DNA from 2 places in the Streptomyces sp. NPDC046716 genome. Region 1 is predicted to be linked to the other one. Evidence: riboswitches for the same ligand, from Rfam matches in the RefSeq annotation. Region 1 holds a riboswitch; the other holds the start of a gene.

The links. A riboswitch is a leader RNA that binds a small molecule or an ion and turns the genes downstream of it on or off. The one in region 1 is predicted to bind cyclic di-AMP.
Region 2: another riboswitch for cyclic di-AMP. It lies ahead of ABZ930_RS18055 (transglycosylase family protein); the one in region 1 lies ahead of ABZ930_RS26220 (M23 family metallopeptidase).

The regions. Positions count from the first base shown of each region.
Region 1 is NZ_JBEYYU010000038.1:24,801-32,365, reverse strand. It holds gene ABZ930_RS26235 (DNA topoisomerase IV subunit A) at 1-1,848, opposite strand, end outside; gene ABZ930_RS26230 (pitrilysin family protein) at 2,101-3,450, shown strand; gene ABZ930_RS26225 (pitrilysin family protein) at 3,468-4,835, shown strand; cyclic di-AMP (ydaO/yuaA leader) riboswitch at 5,089-5,248, shown strand; gene ABZ930_RS26220 (M23 family metallopeptidase) at 5,261-6,049, shown strand; gene ABZ930_RS26215 (GntR family transcriptional regulator) at 6,283-6,969, shown strand; gene ABZ930_RS26210 (HPr family phosphocarrier protein) at 7,197-7,478, opposite strand.
Region 2 is NZ_JBEYYU010000021.1:98,903-106,467, forward strand. It holds gene ABZ930_RS18040 (DUF501 domain-containing protein) at 1-490, opposite strand, end outside; gene ABZ930_RS18045 (septum formation initiator family protein) at 517-1,017, opposite strand; gene eno (phosphopyruvate hydratase) at 1,141-2,427, opposite strand; gene ABZ930_RS18055 (transglycosylase family protein) at 2,704-3,405, opposite strand; cyclic di-AMP (ydaO/yuaA leader) riboswitch at 3,410-3,567, opposite strand; gene ABZ930_RS18060 (transglycosylase family protein) at 3,749-4,753, opposite strand; gene ABZ930_RS18065 (cytochrome P450) at 5,084-6,319, shown strand; gene ABZ930_RS18070 (nucleoside triphosphate pyrophosphohydrolase) at 6,332-7,303, opposite strand; gene ABZ930_RS18075 (SurA N-terminal domain-containing protein) at 7,341-7,565, opposite strand, start outside.

The DNA.
Region 1 (7,565 bases):
GACGACCTTCTCGTCGGCCTCCAGGGAGGACAGGAACTCGGTGACCGGCGCACCACCGGACAGATTCGGCGCCGACGCCGTGTCCGGGAGCTGTGGCAGATCGATCACGTTCAGCCGCAGCAGACGGCCCTCGGAGGTGACCGCACCGATCTCGCCCCGGGCCGTGGCCGGCACCGCGGAGATGATCAGGTCGTGCTTGACCCGCTTGGCGCTGCCGTCGTCCTCCGGGAACGGCTCGCCGTTCGCCGTACGGGCCAGCAGGCCCGTCGAGGAGAGCAGTACGCGGCACGGGTCGTCGGCCACCTGCAGCGACACGGAGGCGACCTGGGTGCCCGCGGACTCCAGGAGCACCGTGCGCCGGTCGGTGCCGAACTTCTTCGCCACGGCGGCCAGTTCGGTGGAGACCAGCTTGCGCAGCTCCGCGTCCGAGTCGAGGATCCCGGTCAGCTCGTCGATCTCGCCGTTGAGCTTGTCGCGCTCCGCGTCGAGCTCGATGCGGTCGAACTTGGTGAGCCGGCGCAGCGGCGTGTCCAGGATGTACTGCGTCTGGATCTCGCTCAGCGAGAAGCGCTCGATGAGGCGCTGCTTGGCCTCCGCGCTGTTCTCGCTGGAGCGGATGATGCGGATGACCTCGTCGATGTCGACCAGGGCGACGAGCAGGCCCTCCACCAGGTGCAGCCGGTCCAGCTTCTTGGTGCGGCGGAACTCGCTGCGGCGGCGCACCACGGTGAACCGGTGGTCCAGGTAGACCTCGAGGAGTTCCTTGAGGCCGAGGGTGAGCGGCTGGCCGTCGACCAGCGCCACATTGTTGATACCGAAGGACTCCTCCATCGGCGTCAGCTTGTAGAGCTGCTCCAGGACGGCCTCCGGCACGAAGCCGTTCTTGATCTCGATGACCAGGCGCAGGCCGTGCTCGCGGTCGGTCAGGTCCTTGACGTCGGCGATGCCCTGGAGCTTCTTCGCGCCGACCAGTTCCTTGATCTTCGTGATGACCTTCTCGGGGCCGACCGCGAAGGGCAGCTCCGTGACGACGATGCCCTTGCGGCGCGCCGTCACGGTCTCCACCGCGACCGTCGCGCGGATCTTGAAGGTGCCGCGCCCCGACTCGTAGGCGTCCTTGATGCCGGCCAGGCCGACGATCCGGCCGCCGGTCGGCAGGTCGGGTCCCGGTACGAACTTCATGAGCGTCTCGAGGTCCGCTCCCGGGTGCTTGATCAAGTGGCGCGCGGCGGCGATCACTTCACCCAGATTGTGCGGCGGCATGTTCGTCGCCATGCCGACCGCGATGCCCGACGCGCCGTTCACCAGCAGGTTCGGGTAGGCCGCCGGGAGGACCAGGGGCTCCTGCTCCTGGCCGTCGTAGTTCGGCGCGAAATCGACCGTGTTCTCGTCGATCGAGTCCGTCATCAGGGCTGCGGCGGCGGCCGGGCGGCACTCGGTGTACCGCATGGCGGCCGGGCGGTCGTCGTTGCCCAGCGAGCCGAAGTTGCCGTGCCCGTCCACCAGGGGGACGCGCATGGAGAACGGCTGGGCCAGACGGACCAGCGCGTCGTAGATCGACGCGTCGCCGTGGGGGTGCAACTTACCCATGACTTCGCCGACGACGCGGGCGCACTTCACATAGCCGCGCTCGGGGCGCAGCCCCATCTCGTTCATCTGGTAGACGATGCGGCGGTGCACGGGCTTCATCCCGTCGCGCGCGTCAGGCAGGGCGCGGGAGTAGATGACCGAGTACGCGTACTCCAGGTAGGAGCCCTGCATTTCGTCGACCACGTCGATGTCGAGGATCCTCTCCTCGAAGGGAGCGTCGTCATCGGGTCGCGGGGTCTTCGTGCTGCGGCGGGCCATCGCTGCTGCGGCTCCTTCACCAACATGAACGGGTACATGAAACGGGAACTGTCGCGGACCATTGTGGACCGCGCCACTGACAACGCTGCTCGCGACCCGTCCGTACCGTGCGGTTCGGGGCTCTCCCGGGGCCGAGTGCTCGCTCACGGCGTAGCCCGGGCGGGAACTTCGCCAGGGGTCAGCACGCTTGCATACAGTGGCAGGACTGGCAGCACTTCTGCACTTTCCGCGATCGAAGGGACGTACATGCCCATGGGTCACACGGCCACCGCCGAGGCCGGTTCCGGCGGCCTGACAGCGACCGAGCACCGGCTGGCCAACGGCCTGCGCGTGGTGCTTTCCGAGGATCACCTGACCCCGGTCGCGGCGGTCTGCCTCTGGTACGACGTCGGCTCGCGCCACGAGGTCAAGGGCCGTACCGGTCTGGCTCACCTTTTCGAGCACCTGATGTTCCAGGGCTCGAAGCAGGTGTCGGGCAACGGCCACTTCGAGCTGGTCCAGGGCGCGGGCGGTTCGCTCAACGGCACGACGAGCTTCGAGCGCACGAACTACTTCGAGACCATGCCCGCCCACCAGCTGGAGCTCGCGCTCTGGCTGGAGGCCGACCGCATGGGCTCGCTCCTGACGGCCCTCGACGACGAGTCGATGGAGAACCAGCGCGACGTCGTCAAGAACGAGCGCCGGCAGCGCTACGACAACGTGCCGTACGGCACCGCCTTCGAGAAGCTGACCGCCCTCATGTACCCCGAGGGCCACCCGTACCACCACACGCCCATCGGCTCCATGGCCGACCTGGACGCCGCCACCCTGGAGGACGCGCGGAGCTTCTTCCGCACGTACTACGCGCCCAACAACGCGGTGCTCTCCGTGGTGGGCGACATCGATCCCGAGCAGACGCTCGCCTGGATCGACAAGTACTTCGGCTCCATCCCCGGCCACGACGGCAAGCCGGCCCCGCGCGACGGCGCCCTGCCCGAGGTCATCGGCGAGCAGCTGCGCGAGGTCGTCGAGGAGGAGGTGCCGGCCCGCGCCCTGATGGCCGCCTACCGGCTCCCCGCGGACGGCACGCGCGCGTGCGACGCCGCCGACCTCGCCCTGACCGTGCTCGGCGGCGGCGAGTCCTCGCGGCTGTACAACCGTCTCGTCCGCCGGGACCGCACCGCGGTCGCCGCCGGCTTCGGCCTGCTGCGGCTCGCCGGAGCGCCCTGCCTCGGCTGGCTGGACGTGAAGACGTCCGGCGACGTCGAGGTGCCCGTCATCGAGGCTGCCGTCGACGAGGAGCTGGCCCGGTTCGCCGAGGAGGGCCCGAGCCCCGAGGAAATGGAGCGCGCGCAGGCCCAGTTGGAGCGCGAGTGGCTGGACCGGCTCGGCACCGTGGCGGGCCGCGCCGACGAGCTGTGCCGCTACGCCGTGCTGTTCGGCGACCCGCAGCTCGCCCTCACCGCCGTGCGGCGCGTCCTCGACGTGACCGCCGAGGAGGTCCGGGAGATCGCCGAGGCGCGCCTGCGGCCCGACAACCGCGCGGTCCTGGTGTACGAGCCCACGGCCCCCGCCGAGGCCGACGACGAGACCGCAGCGAACGACGAGGAGGCGGGCCAGTGACCGAGCAGCTCGCGAGCATGGACTTCCACCCGCAGCCGCAGCCCGGCGAGGCCAGGCCGTGGGCGTTCCCCGCCCCGCAGCGCGGCGCGCTGGACAACGGCCTCACCGTCCTGCACTGCCACCGCCCCGGCCAGCAGGTCGTCGCCGTGGAGGTCAACCTGGAGGCGCCCCTGGAGGCCGAGCCCCAGGGCCTCGACGGCGTCGCCACGATCATGGCGCGGGCCTTCAACGAGGGCACCGACAAGCACTCCGCCGAGGAGTTCGCGGCCGAACTGGAGCGGGCCGGCGCCACCATGGACGCGCACGCCGACCATCCCGGCGTCCGGGTCTCGCTCGAAGTGCCCGTCTCCCGGCTCCCCAAGGGACTCGCCCTGCTGGCCGACGCCCTGCGGGCGCCCGCCTTCGACGACAGCGAGATCGAGCGTCTGGTGGCCAACCGCCTCGACGAGATCCCGCACGAGAGCGCCAGCCCGGCCCGCCGCGCCGCCAAGGAGCTCTCCAGGCAGCTCTTCCCGGCCGACGCGCGCATGTCGCGCCCGCGCCAGGGCACCGAGGAGACCGTCGCGGCCATCGACGCGGCGGCCGTGCGCGCCTTCTACGAGAAGCACGTACGCCCCGCCACCGCCACCGCCGTGGTGGTGGGCGACCTCACCGGCGTCGACCTCGACGGCCTGCTCGCCGACACGCTCGGCGCCTGGACCGGGAACACCGCGCAGGCGCGCCCCGTGCCGCCCGTCACGGCCGACGACACCGGCCGCGTCGTCATCGTGGACCGCCCGGGCGCCGTGCAGACGCAGCTGCTGATCGGCCGCATCGGACCCGACAAGCACGACCGGGTGTGGGCCGCGCAGATCCTCGGCACGTACTGCCTCGGCGGCACCCTCACCTCGCGCCTGGACCGGGTCCTGCGCGAGGAGAAGGGCTACACCTACGGGGTGCGGTCCTTCGCCCAGGTGCTGCGCTCGGCGCCGGACGGGACGGGCGCCGCGATGCTCGCCATCAGCGGTTCCGTGGACACCCCGAACACCGGCCCGGCGCTCGACGACCTGTGGCAGGTCCTGCGCACGCTGGCCGCGGAGGGCCTCACCGACGCCGAGCGGGACACGGCCGTGCAGAACCTGGTGGGCGTGGCCCCGCTCAAGTTCGAGACCGCGGCGAACGTCGCGGGCACCCTCGCCGACCAGGTCGAGCAGCACCTGCCCGACGACTTCCAGGCCCGCCTGTACCGCCAACTCGCCGAGACGGGCACGGTGGAGGCCACGGCGGCGGTCGTGAACGCCTTCCCGGCGGACCGTCTGGTCACGATCCTCGTGGGGGACGCCGCGCAGATCGAGGAGCCGGTCAAGGCACTCGGCATCGGTGAGGTGACGGTGGTCACCGGCTGATCGGGAGGCTCCCGAGCGCACCGCCCCGGAGCCCCGGTGACCCGCGAGGGCACCGGGGCTCGGTCGTGTCCGTGATGTCCCTCACGTGCGCAAAAGCGATCGCCGCGCTTCGTAAATGTCCGAAATGGTGCGGAGGTTGCCTGTCTGCCCTGTGGCATGCGCGACAAAAGCCGGGATCCGTTTGTTGATTAAAAGATGTCCCGCTTAGCGTCGGTCCGGCTGTCCGCCGCACCAGTGCCGCGCCCGCGTCACCGGACAGTCATCGCCGAGTCCCCCATGGCGCGAGCCAGGGGAGCCGGGGACCCACCGCAGTCCCTGGGGTGAATCGGGCTCCTCCCGCAAGGAGAGGCCCGTAGGAGACCTTCCTGCTCCGAACCCGTCAGCTAACCCGGTAGGCGAGAGGGAAGGAAAGGATCAGCCTCCACATGGCGTTCACCCGTGCCACCGGGAAGCACCGTCGTCCGAGCCGCATCACGCGTACCACCGCGCAGGTCGCGAGTGTCGCCGCGCTCACCACGACCGGTGTCGTCGGTGGCCTCGCCGCTCCGGCGCTCGCCGCGGACACCGCGGCCCCGGAGCAGAACAACCTGACGCAGGCCATCTCCATCGGCGACTCCCTCGCCGACCAGATCGACGCCCAGGCCGCCGCCCAGCAGAAGGCCGCCGACGCGGCCGCCGCGAAGAAGAAGGCGGAGGCCGAGGCCAAGAAGCGGGCCGAGGAGGCCAAGCGCAAGGCCGAGGAGAAGGCCAAGAAGGAGCGCGAGGCCAAGGAGCGCGCCGCCCGTGAGGCCGAGCGCAAGCGCCTCAACTCCTTCGTGGCGCCCATCTCCGGCTCGTACGTCTCCACCGCCTACAAGGCCAGCAGCGGCCTGTGGTCCTCCGGCAGCCACACGGGCATCGACTTCCACGCCGCCAGCGGCACCGCGGTGCACGCCGTGGGCTCCGGCACCGTCGTCGAGGCCGGCTGGGGCGGCGCCTACGGCAACAACATCGTCATCAAGATGAACGACGGTACGTACACCCAGTACGGTCACCTGTCGTCCATCGGAGTCTCCGTCGGGCAGTCGGTCACCCCGGGCCAGCAGATAGCCCTCTCGGGCGCCACCGGCAACGTGACGGGCCCGCACCTCCACTTCGAGGCCCGCACCGGCCCCGACTACGGTTCGGACATCGACCCCGTCGCGTACCTGCGCTCGCACGGCGTGAACGTCTGACGCGGCTCCGCCTCATCGCCCGAAAGCCCCGGCTCACCGAGCCGGGGCTTTCGCGTTGCCTGTCCCGATCGACCCGCCGGTGGCCAAAAAATATCCCTGGATTACGGCCTCCCGTCGGAAATTCAAGCGCGGTGGAATAGAGTCATCGGGCAAGCGCGCTGACCGGAGGTCAATCGCGCTTGTACGGGCGTCAATCGACCGCGTTTCGCGGGGATTAAGGCGGAGGTCGGGTCATGCGCATTCCCGCGCACTCGGTATGCACGGCGATCCGCGACGACATCGTCGCGGGTGTCTACGAGCGCGGCGGCAGGCTCACCGAGGAACTGCTCGCGCGACGCTACGGCGTCTCGCGCGTCCCGGTCCGTGAGGCGCTGCGCACCCTGGAGGCGGAAGGGTTCGTCGTCACGCGCCGGCACGCGGGCGCGTGCGTCGCCGAGCCGACCGAGCAGGAGGCCGCCGACCTCCTGGAGATCCGCATGCTGCTCGAACCGCTGGGGGCGGCCCGCGCGGCCCAGCGTCGCACCGAGGCCCACCTCAAAGTGCTGCGCGGCCTGGTCAGGCTGGGTCAGGAGCGCTCCAGGCGGGGGCAGAACGAGGACCTGCGCTCACTGGGCGGCTGGTTCCACGAGACGCTCGCCCAGGCCTCCGGCAGCCCCGGTCTGATCACCCTGCTCACCCAGCTGCGGCACAAGATCGCCTGGATGTACGCGGTCGAGACCCCGGGCCGGCCGGCCGAGTCCTGGTCCGAGCACGGGGCCATCGTCGACGCCGTGGCCCGCGGCGACGCCGAGCGGGCGCGCGCCCTGACGGCCCAGCACGCCGAGCGCGCGACGGCCGCCCACCGACTGCGCGTCCCGCGCGCGGGTGAGCGTGTGAGGACTTCGCAACATCCCGTAAACACGGCGGGGCTCCAGCATTAACAGGGGAGCCGTATACAAAGAAGTGCACTATTCGCGGAATGGGCTGCGGCCTCTTTTCCGCTGCCCTTGTTTGTGCCGCATTCAGCGCGGCTGATTTCCCCTGTGCTTTCTGCCGTGCGTCGATTTCGGGGAGCTCGGGAAAGGGGGCGCAGTGCCGTCGCGACAGAAAACGACGGAGCCGCGCGTTCCCTGGGGGAAACGCGCGGCTCCGTCGAAAGGCGCTGGGGTCAGACGGTCTCGGGAAGCTCGTCGAGGCCCTCGGCGACCAGCTTGGCCAGCCGGTCGAGCGCGGCGTCCGCGCCCTCGGCGTCGGAGGCCAGGACGATCTCCTCGCCGCCCTGGGCGCCCATGCCCAGCACCGCGAGCATGGAGGCGGCGTTGACGGGGTTGCCGTCGGCCTTGGCGATCGTCACGGGGACGCCGGCCGCCGTGGCCGCGCGGACGAAGATGGAGGCGGGACGGGCGTGGAGGCCCTCGGCCCAGCCGACGTTGACGCGGCGCTCAGCCATGTGATGCTGCCCTTCAGGTGTCTCACAGTTGTCTAGACCATTCTCACACACCGTGGCCCGTGCCCGACGCGGACCCATGTCCCGTAC
Region 2 (7,565 bases), on a different contig from region 1:
TCTTCCACCACTCGGGCAGCATGGCGATCGCCTCGTCGCCGAGCGGGTTGACGCCCGGGCCCGCCGCGAGGGAGTGGCCGACCAGGACGTGCAGGCACTTCACGCGGTCCGGCATGCCGCCCGCGCTGGGGAAGCCCTCCAGGACCTCGATGGCGTCACGGCGCGCGAGGTAGTCCTCGTGGGCGGCGCGGTACTGGCGCGCCAGCTCCGGGTCGGTCCCCAGCCGCTCCGTCATCTCCTTCATGACGCCGTTGGCCTCCAGCGTGCCGATGGCGGAGGCCGCGCGGGGGCACGTCAGGTAGTACGTCGTCGGGAACGGGGTGCCGTCCTCCAGGCGCGGGGCCGTCTCGACCACGTCCGGGTTGCCGCACGGGCAGCGGTGCGCGATGGCCCGCAGGCCGCGCGGCGGACGGCCGAGCTGCTCCTTGAACGCGTGGATGTCGGCGTCCGTGGGCTCGGTGCGCTCGGTCTGGGGCGGGGGCGTGTCCATGACTGTTCTCGAGTGTCTTTCGTGTGTCAGTTGGCTGCTGCCTGGTCGGCCTTGTCGACGCCGTCCCAGACGTTCGAGTACCAGGCGCGCTCGGCGGGGCTCTGGTCCGGGCGCCCGGAGGAGGTGGCCCGCGCGTCGGGCACGACGTAGCCGGTCTCGCCCGGCATCACCATGTGCAGGCGCTCCCGGATCCGCTGCTCGGCATACGCGTCGTCCTGCCAGCGGGCCTTCTCGTCGCGGAGCCGGTCGACCCGCTCCTTGGCCTGCTGCTGCTGGCGCTGGAGGTCCGCGATCTCGCCGCGCTGGGAGACGTACTGCCTTATGGGATAGGCGAGCGCGACGACGAGGGTGCAGACGACCAGGGCGAGCAGTGCCGCGCGGCCGGTGAGCCGGGAGCGGCGCGCCTGGCGCTTGGTCTGCGAGCGGTAGACCCGCTCGGCGGTCTGTTCGCCGAGCAGGCGCAGGCGGGTCGCCGTGGAGAAACGGGCCGAGTCGTCACGGCCCCTGTCTCGGAGCTTTCCCGGCATGGCTTCTCCGCCTCCCCGTCCGTCTGCCTGGCTGTGTTCCTACGTGCGTACGTCCCCGCACACGGTACGGGACCGAGTGCGGGGACGTACGGAACTACTGCCTCAAGCGGCCGTCGGGGCTGGTCAGCCCTTGAACCGGGGGAAGGCGCTGCGGCCGGCGTAGACGGCCGCGTCGTCCAGGATCTCCTCGATGCGCAGGAGCTGGTTGTACTTGGCGACGCGCTCGGAGCGGGCCGGGGCGCCGGTCTTGATCTGGCCGCAGTTCGTGGCGACGGCGAGGTCCGCGATCGTCACGTCCTCGGTCTCGCCCGAGCGGTGCGACATCATGCACTTGAAGCCGTTGCGCTGGGCGAGCTCGACGGCGTCCAGGGTCTCGGTCAGCGAGCCGATCTGGTTGACCTTCACCAGGAGGGCGTTGGCCGAGTTCTCCTCGATGCCGCGGGCCAGGCGCTCCGGGTTGGTGACGAAGAGGTCGTCGCCGACGAGCTGGACCTTGTCGCCCAGCTTCTCGGTGATGACGTGCCAGCCGGCCCAGTCGTCCTCGTACAGCGGGTCCTCGATGGAGACGAGCGGGTACGCGGAGACGAGCTCCTCGTAGTACTCCGTCATCTCGGCGGCGGAGCGCTCCTTGCCCTCGAACTGGTACTTGCCGTCCTTGTAGAACTCGGAGGCGGCGACGTCCAGCGCGAGCGCGATCTGCTGGCCGGGGATGTAGCCGGCCTCCTTGATCGCCTCGAGGATGAGGTCGAGCGCGGCGCGGTTCGACTCCAGGTTCGGGGCGAAGCCGCCCTCGTCGCCGAGGCCGGTGGACAGGCCCTTGGTCTTCAGCACCTTCTTGAGGGTGTGGTAGACCTCGGCGCCCCAGCGAAGGGCCTCGGAGAAGGACTCCGCGCCGATCGGGGCGATCATGAACTCCTGGATGTCGACGTTGGAGTCGGCGTGCGACCCACCGTTGAGGATGTTCATCATCGGGACGGGCAGCAGGTGCGCGTTCGGACCGCCGAGGTAGCGGAACAGCGGCAGGTCGCTGGCCTCGGAGGCGGCGTGCGCGACGGCGAGCGAGACGCCGAGGATGGCGTTGGCGCCGAGCGAGCCCTTGTTGTCCGTGGCGTCCAGGTCGAACATCGCCTGGTCGATCAGGCGCTGCTCGGTGGCGTCGTAGCCGACGAGCTCCGGGCCGATCTGCTCGATGACGGCGAGGACGGCCTTCTCGACGCCCTTGCCGAGGTAACGGTTGGGGTCACCGTCGCGGAGTTCGATGGCCTCGAAGGCTCCGGTGGAGGCGCCGGACGGAACAGCAGCACGACCCGTGCTGCCGTCGTCGAGGCCGACCTCGACCTCGACCGTGGGGTTGCCTCGGGAGTCCAGGATTTCCCGGGCTACGACGACGTCGATGGACGGCACGAGCATCTCCTTCTGGGATGTGACGCGGACTGTGCGGGGCCGGATGGTTCGGTCCCGACCCACTGAGCCTAACCGGCTCCGGGGCATCGGCCAGCCGACCGCCCGGCTCGTGGACAAAGCCCGGAGCGAAATGTTTCTTAATGGAACAAAGACAGCAGCCCCCGCCCACTGCATGGGGCGGGGGCTGCTCAGGTGAGCGGCCCACTGGGGGTGGGGACGGGGGTGCGGCGGGGGCTCGGCGTCCGCCGATGCCGGGCCCGTGGCGCTCCCGCGGGGTGCTGCTTACTTCAGGTGGAGCTGCTGGCCCGGGAAGATCAGGTCGGCGTCCTTGACGATGTCCTTGTTGAGCTTGAACACCTTCTGCCAGTTCGTGCCGTGGGCGTCGGCGATCTTGCTCAGGGTGTCGCCGGTCTTCACCTTGTACTCGCCGTCGCCCTTCTCGACCTTCTGGCCGGTCGGGGTGGTGACGGTGTCACGGGACTGCGAGCGGGAGGCGGCCGACGAGTCGGTGTGCTGCTCGGTCGACTTCTGCTCCTGCTGCTGCGGCCGGCTCTGCTGCGGCTGCGACTGCTGGGTGTCCTGCTCGGCGGCCGGGGCGGAGTTGCCCGTGGAGGCGCCGGAGAGGCCCACACCGCAGCTCGGCCAGGCGCCCTTGCCCTGCGAGGCGAGGACCTTCTCGGCGACCGAGATCTGCTGGGCCTTGGAGGCACCGGCGGCGGAGGACGCGTACTGCGTGCCGCCGTAGGCCGCCCAGGTGGACGGCGAGAACTGGAGGCCACCGGAGTAGCCGTTGCCCGTGTTGATCGACCAGTTGCCACCGGACTCGCACTGCGCGACCTGGTCCCACTCGGAGGTGGAGGCGGCGGAGGCGGAGGTGGCGCCCATCAGCGGGACGGCGACGGCGGCACCGGCGACACCCGCGAGGGTGGCGACACGGACTGCCTTGGACGGGCGGCGGTGCTTGCCCTTGCTGGAAAGCAGCATGGAGAGATCCCCTCACCGACGCCTACGAGGTGAGCTGTCGGGTTCGGGCCAGTGAGTGCCCGGCCGCGCATCCTTGTGCGCGACTTAACCCCAAGCCGTCTCGGTCTCCCTCGACGGCGGCTTACCTGGGTCCCCCGCTCCTGCCTACGGCGCTGACGCGTCGACTGTTCCCGTACGGACGTTGGCAGGATTCGGCGTGACGTCCGGCGGGGCCCGCTGTGGCGAGCGGTCACGACCGTAAGCAGTCGATCCGTCCGATTTCAAAGACGATCAGGGTCTTTGAGACTCATGTCTCACTCGAACAAAAGTGGACATACAAGCCTCAAAGACCCCGTAACTCCCGCTACTTTTCGACCGATTCGAGCCCAAGATCCAGACTCTGACCAGGAAGGATGAGGTCGGGGTCGGTGCCGACCGTCTTCTTGTTCGCGTCGTAGAGCGCGGCCCACCCGCCTTGCACGTCATGGGCGTCGGCGATGTCCCAGAGGTTGTCACCCGAGCGGACCACATAGGCCTCGCCGTCACGCTGGTCGGCCCGGGAGGCGTGCCGGCCGTCCCCCGTACGGGAGTCGGCGCCGTCGTCGTCGGCGCGGTCGCCCCGGTGGCGGCCACGGGCCGAATCCTCGCCGGAGGACGCCGAGTCGGCGACGGACGGGGAGCCCGACTCCGTGGCGGACGGGGTCGTCGCGTCGCCGCTCACCCCGCCCTCCTTGCCGTTACCCGAGGTATCGGCGGAGCTGTCGGCTGACGGTCCGTCGGACGCCTCGGCCGTCGCTTCGTCCGAGGCGTCGGCCGACGACTTGTCCGATGTGCCGGACTCGTCGTGACTCTTCTCTCCCGAGTCCGAGTCCGAACCCGAGTCGTCGCCGGAGTCGGAGTCCGTGTCGGCGTCCGCGCCCTTGTCCGACGAGCCGGCCGTGTCCGACGGCTGCGGGGAGGCACTGGCACCCGGGTCGACGTCCGCCGAGCCGTCGCCCTGGACGAGCCCCGCCGTCGTCGAGCAGCCCGGCCAGGCGCCCGGCCCCTTGTCGTCGAGGACCTTCTCGGCGACGGCTATCTGCTGCGAGCGGCTGGCCTGGTCGGCCCGCGGGGCGTAGTCGAGCCCGCCGTACTGCTCCCAGACCTCCTGCGAGAACTGCAGGCCGCCGTAGTAGCCGTCGCCCGAGTCCAGGCTCCACTGCCCGCCGCTCTCGCACGCGGCGACGTTGTCCCACGTGGTGGCGGTCGCCGCACTCGCGCCCGTCGCGCCGAGCAGCGGGATCGCGATGGCGCTGCCGGTGACTCCGGCGGCGACGACGAGAGCAGGGGCCTGGCGGGGGCGACGGTGTCGGCCGTTCCCGGAGAGCATGCGGTTGCCTTTCGCGAGACTGATACTGCTGCACGCGACAGGGTGGACGTGTGGTGCCTGTTGTGCGTGTGTCGCGATGACTGGTGAACGTAGCGGGACTCGAACGCTTGTCACAAGTCGATGCAGCGCAGATCACGTCACCATCACAGATTTGACACAACGTCAGTTTTCAACCACCTGTGAGGGGTCGCGAACTGTGCGGCGAATGGGTCCAGTTCGCGGCATTTCAAGATCACGACAAACCACCCCACGGCGCTGCCCCACCGGCCCCGAGTGGCACCGGTCACACGCGTCGCCCGTGCGCCATCCGCCCCCGGGTACGGTCGGGATGTGAACACCGCGCCCGCCCCCGAACTCTTCACCTGGGAGTTCGCCACCGATCCGTATCCCGCCTACGCCTGGCTGCGCGAGCACTCCCCCGTGCACCGCACCACGCTGCCCAGCGGCGTCGAGGCCTGGCTCGTGACCCGCTACGCGGACGCGCGGCAGGCGCTCGCGGACCAGCGGCTGTCCAAGAACCCGGTGCACCACGCGGACGACGCGCAGGGCAAGAGCAAGACCGGCATCCCCGGCGAGCGCAGCGCGGGCCTGATGACCCATCTGCTGAACATCGACCCGCCGGACCACACCCGGCTGCGGCGGCTGGTCTCCAAGGCGTTCACCCCGCGCCGCGTCGCCGAATTCGCGCCGCGCGTGCAGGAACTGACGGACGGCCTCATCGACGGCTTCGCGGCGCGCGGCAGCGCCGACCTCATCCACGAGTTCGCCTTCCCGCTCCCCATCTACGCGATCTGCGACCTGCTCGGCGTCCCGCGCGAGGACCAGGACGACCTGCGGGACTGGGCGGGCATGATGATCCGCCACGGCAAGGGGCCGCGCGGCGGGGTCGCCCGCGCCGTGAAGAAGATCCGCCGGTATCTCGCCGACCTCATCCACCGCAAGCGGCTCGGCGACGGCGACGACCTGATCTCCGGCCTCATCCGCGCCTCCGACCACGGCGAGCACCTCACCGAGGACGAAGTGGTGGCCATGTGTTTCGTGCTGCTCTTCGCGGGGTTCGAGACGACCATCAACCTGATCGGCAACGGCACCCACGCCCTGCTGCGCCACCCCGAGCAGCGGGCCGTGCTCCAGTCCGCCCTCGCCCGCGGCGAGCACGGTCTGCTGGAGACGGGCGTGGAGGAGCTGCTGCGGTTCGACGGGCCCGTGGAGATGGCGACCTGGCGGTACGCGACCGAGGCCCTGGAGATCGGTGGGGTCGCGGTCGGCGAGGGCGACCCGGTGCTCGTGGTGCTCGCCGCCGCCGACCGGGACCCCGCCCGGTTCGACCGCCCCGACACCCTCGACCTGGCCCGCGGCGACAACAAGCACCTGGGGTACGGGCACGGCATCCACTACTGCATCGGCGCCCCGCTCGCCCGCCTGGAGGGGCACACGGCGCTGGCGACGCTGCTGACCCGGCTGCCGGATCTGCGCCTCGCCGAGGACCCCGCCGAGCTGCGCTGGCGCGGCGGGCTCATCATGCGGGGGCTGCGGACGCTGCCCGTGGAGTTCACCCCGCGCTGACCGGTCGCCGGGTCACAGCCCCTCGGCGGCGCGCACCGCGTCCCGGTAGGCGCGGGCCGCCGCCCTGAGCGCCGCTTCCGGGTCGACGCCGGACGCCTCGGCGCGCAGCGCCAGGGCCAGCAGTTCGGCGCCGACGTCCTCGCCGTCCGGGACCGGGACGTCCAGGCCCGCCGTGCGCACGCGCGAGCCGAGCTTCGCCGCGAGGGCCAGGCCCGGCTGGCCGACCGGCACGCCGTCCGTCACCGAGTCGCGCCGCTTCGACTCGGCCTTCTTGCGCAGCCAGATCTCCCGGACCTCCTCCGGTGTGGCCGCGCTCTCGTCGCCGAAGACATGGGGATGGCGGTGGACGAGCTTGTCGACGATGCCGCCCGCGACGTCGTCGACGGAGAACGGCTCCTCGGTGTCCTCCTCGGCGATCCGGGCGTGGAAGACGACCTGGAGCAGGACGTCGCCCAGCTCCTCCCGCAGCTCCTCCCGGTCACCGGCCTCGATCGCCTCGACCAGCTCGTACGCCTCCTCGATGACGTACTTCGCCAGGTCCTCGTGGGTGCGCAGCGCCGACCAGGGGCACTCCCGGCGGATGCGGTCCATGACCTGGACGAGGTCGAGGAGGCGGGCACCCGGCAGGTCGTAGGAGCCGGGGAGGAGTTCGAGGGACGGCATCGCGACGCGGCCGGAGCCGGCCAGCGTCGCCAGGCCGTCGGTGAGGCGGCGGTCGCCCTCGGCCGTGGTCAGCACGACGACGGTGCGGCCGCCGTCGGCGCAGCGCTCGACGAGGTCGCGGGCGGCGGGCGTCCCGAGGGTGACCTCGACGCCCGCCTCCTTCAGGTAGGGCAGCTGCGGGTGCTCGGGGTCGGCGCAGAGCACGGAGTCGGCGGCGTGCAGGATCTGCCAGGCCTGCCAGGACAGCAGCCCGGGGGCGACCCGGTGGCTGGTGGTGAGCAGGACGACGCGGCCGGCGTCGGAAGTGATGTCGTCGTTCACGCCTCGAACGTAACGCAGGCCGCCGACAGCGTCTGCGCTAGGCCGTCTGCTGCTGGTCCGCCGGAGCCTCCTGGGTGACCTGCGTCAGCCAGGGGGTCTTGGCGTCGACCCGGCCGACGGTGCCGGCCTTGGTGACGCCCCAGCTGCCGTAGCGGGGGTTGAGGTCGATGTTCAGTTCCTTGGAGGCCTGGGAGAGCGCCTTCCAGAAGGCGGCCTGGCCCGTGGGCGTCTGGGTGTCGACGCCGAGCGACGTCGCCAGCTT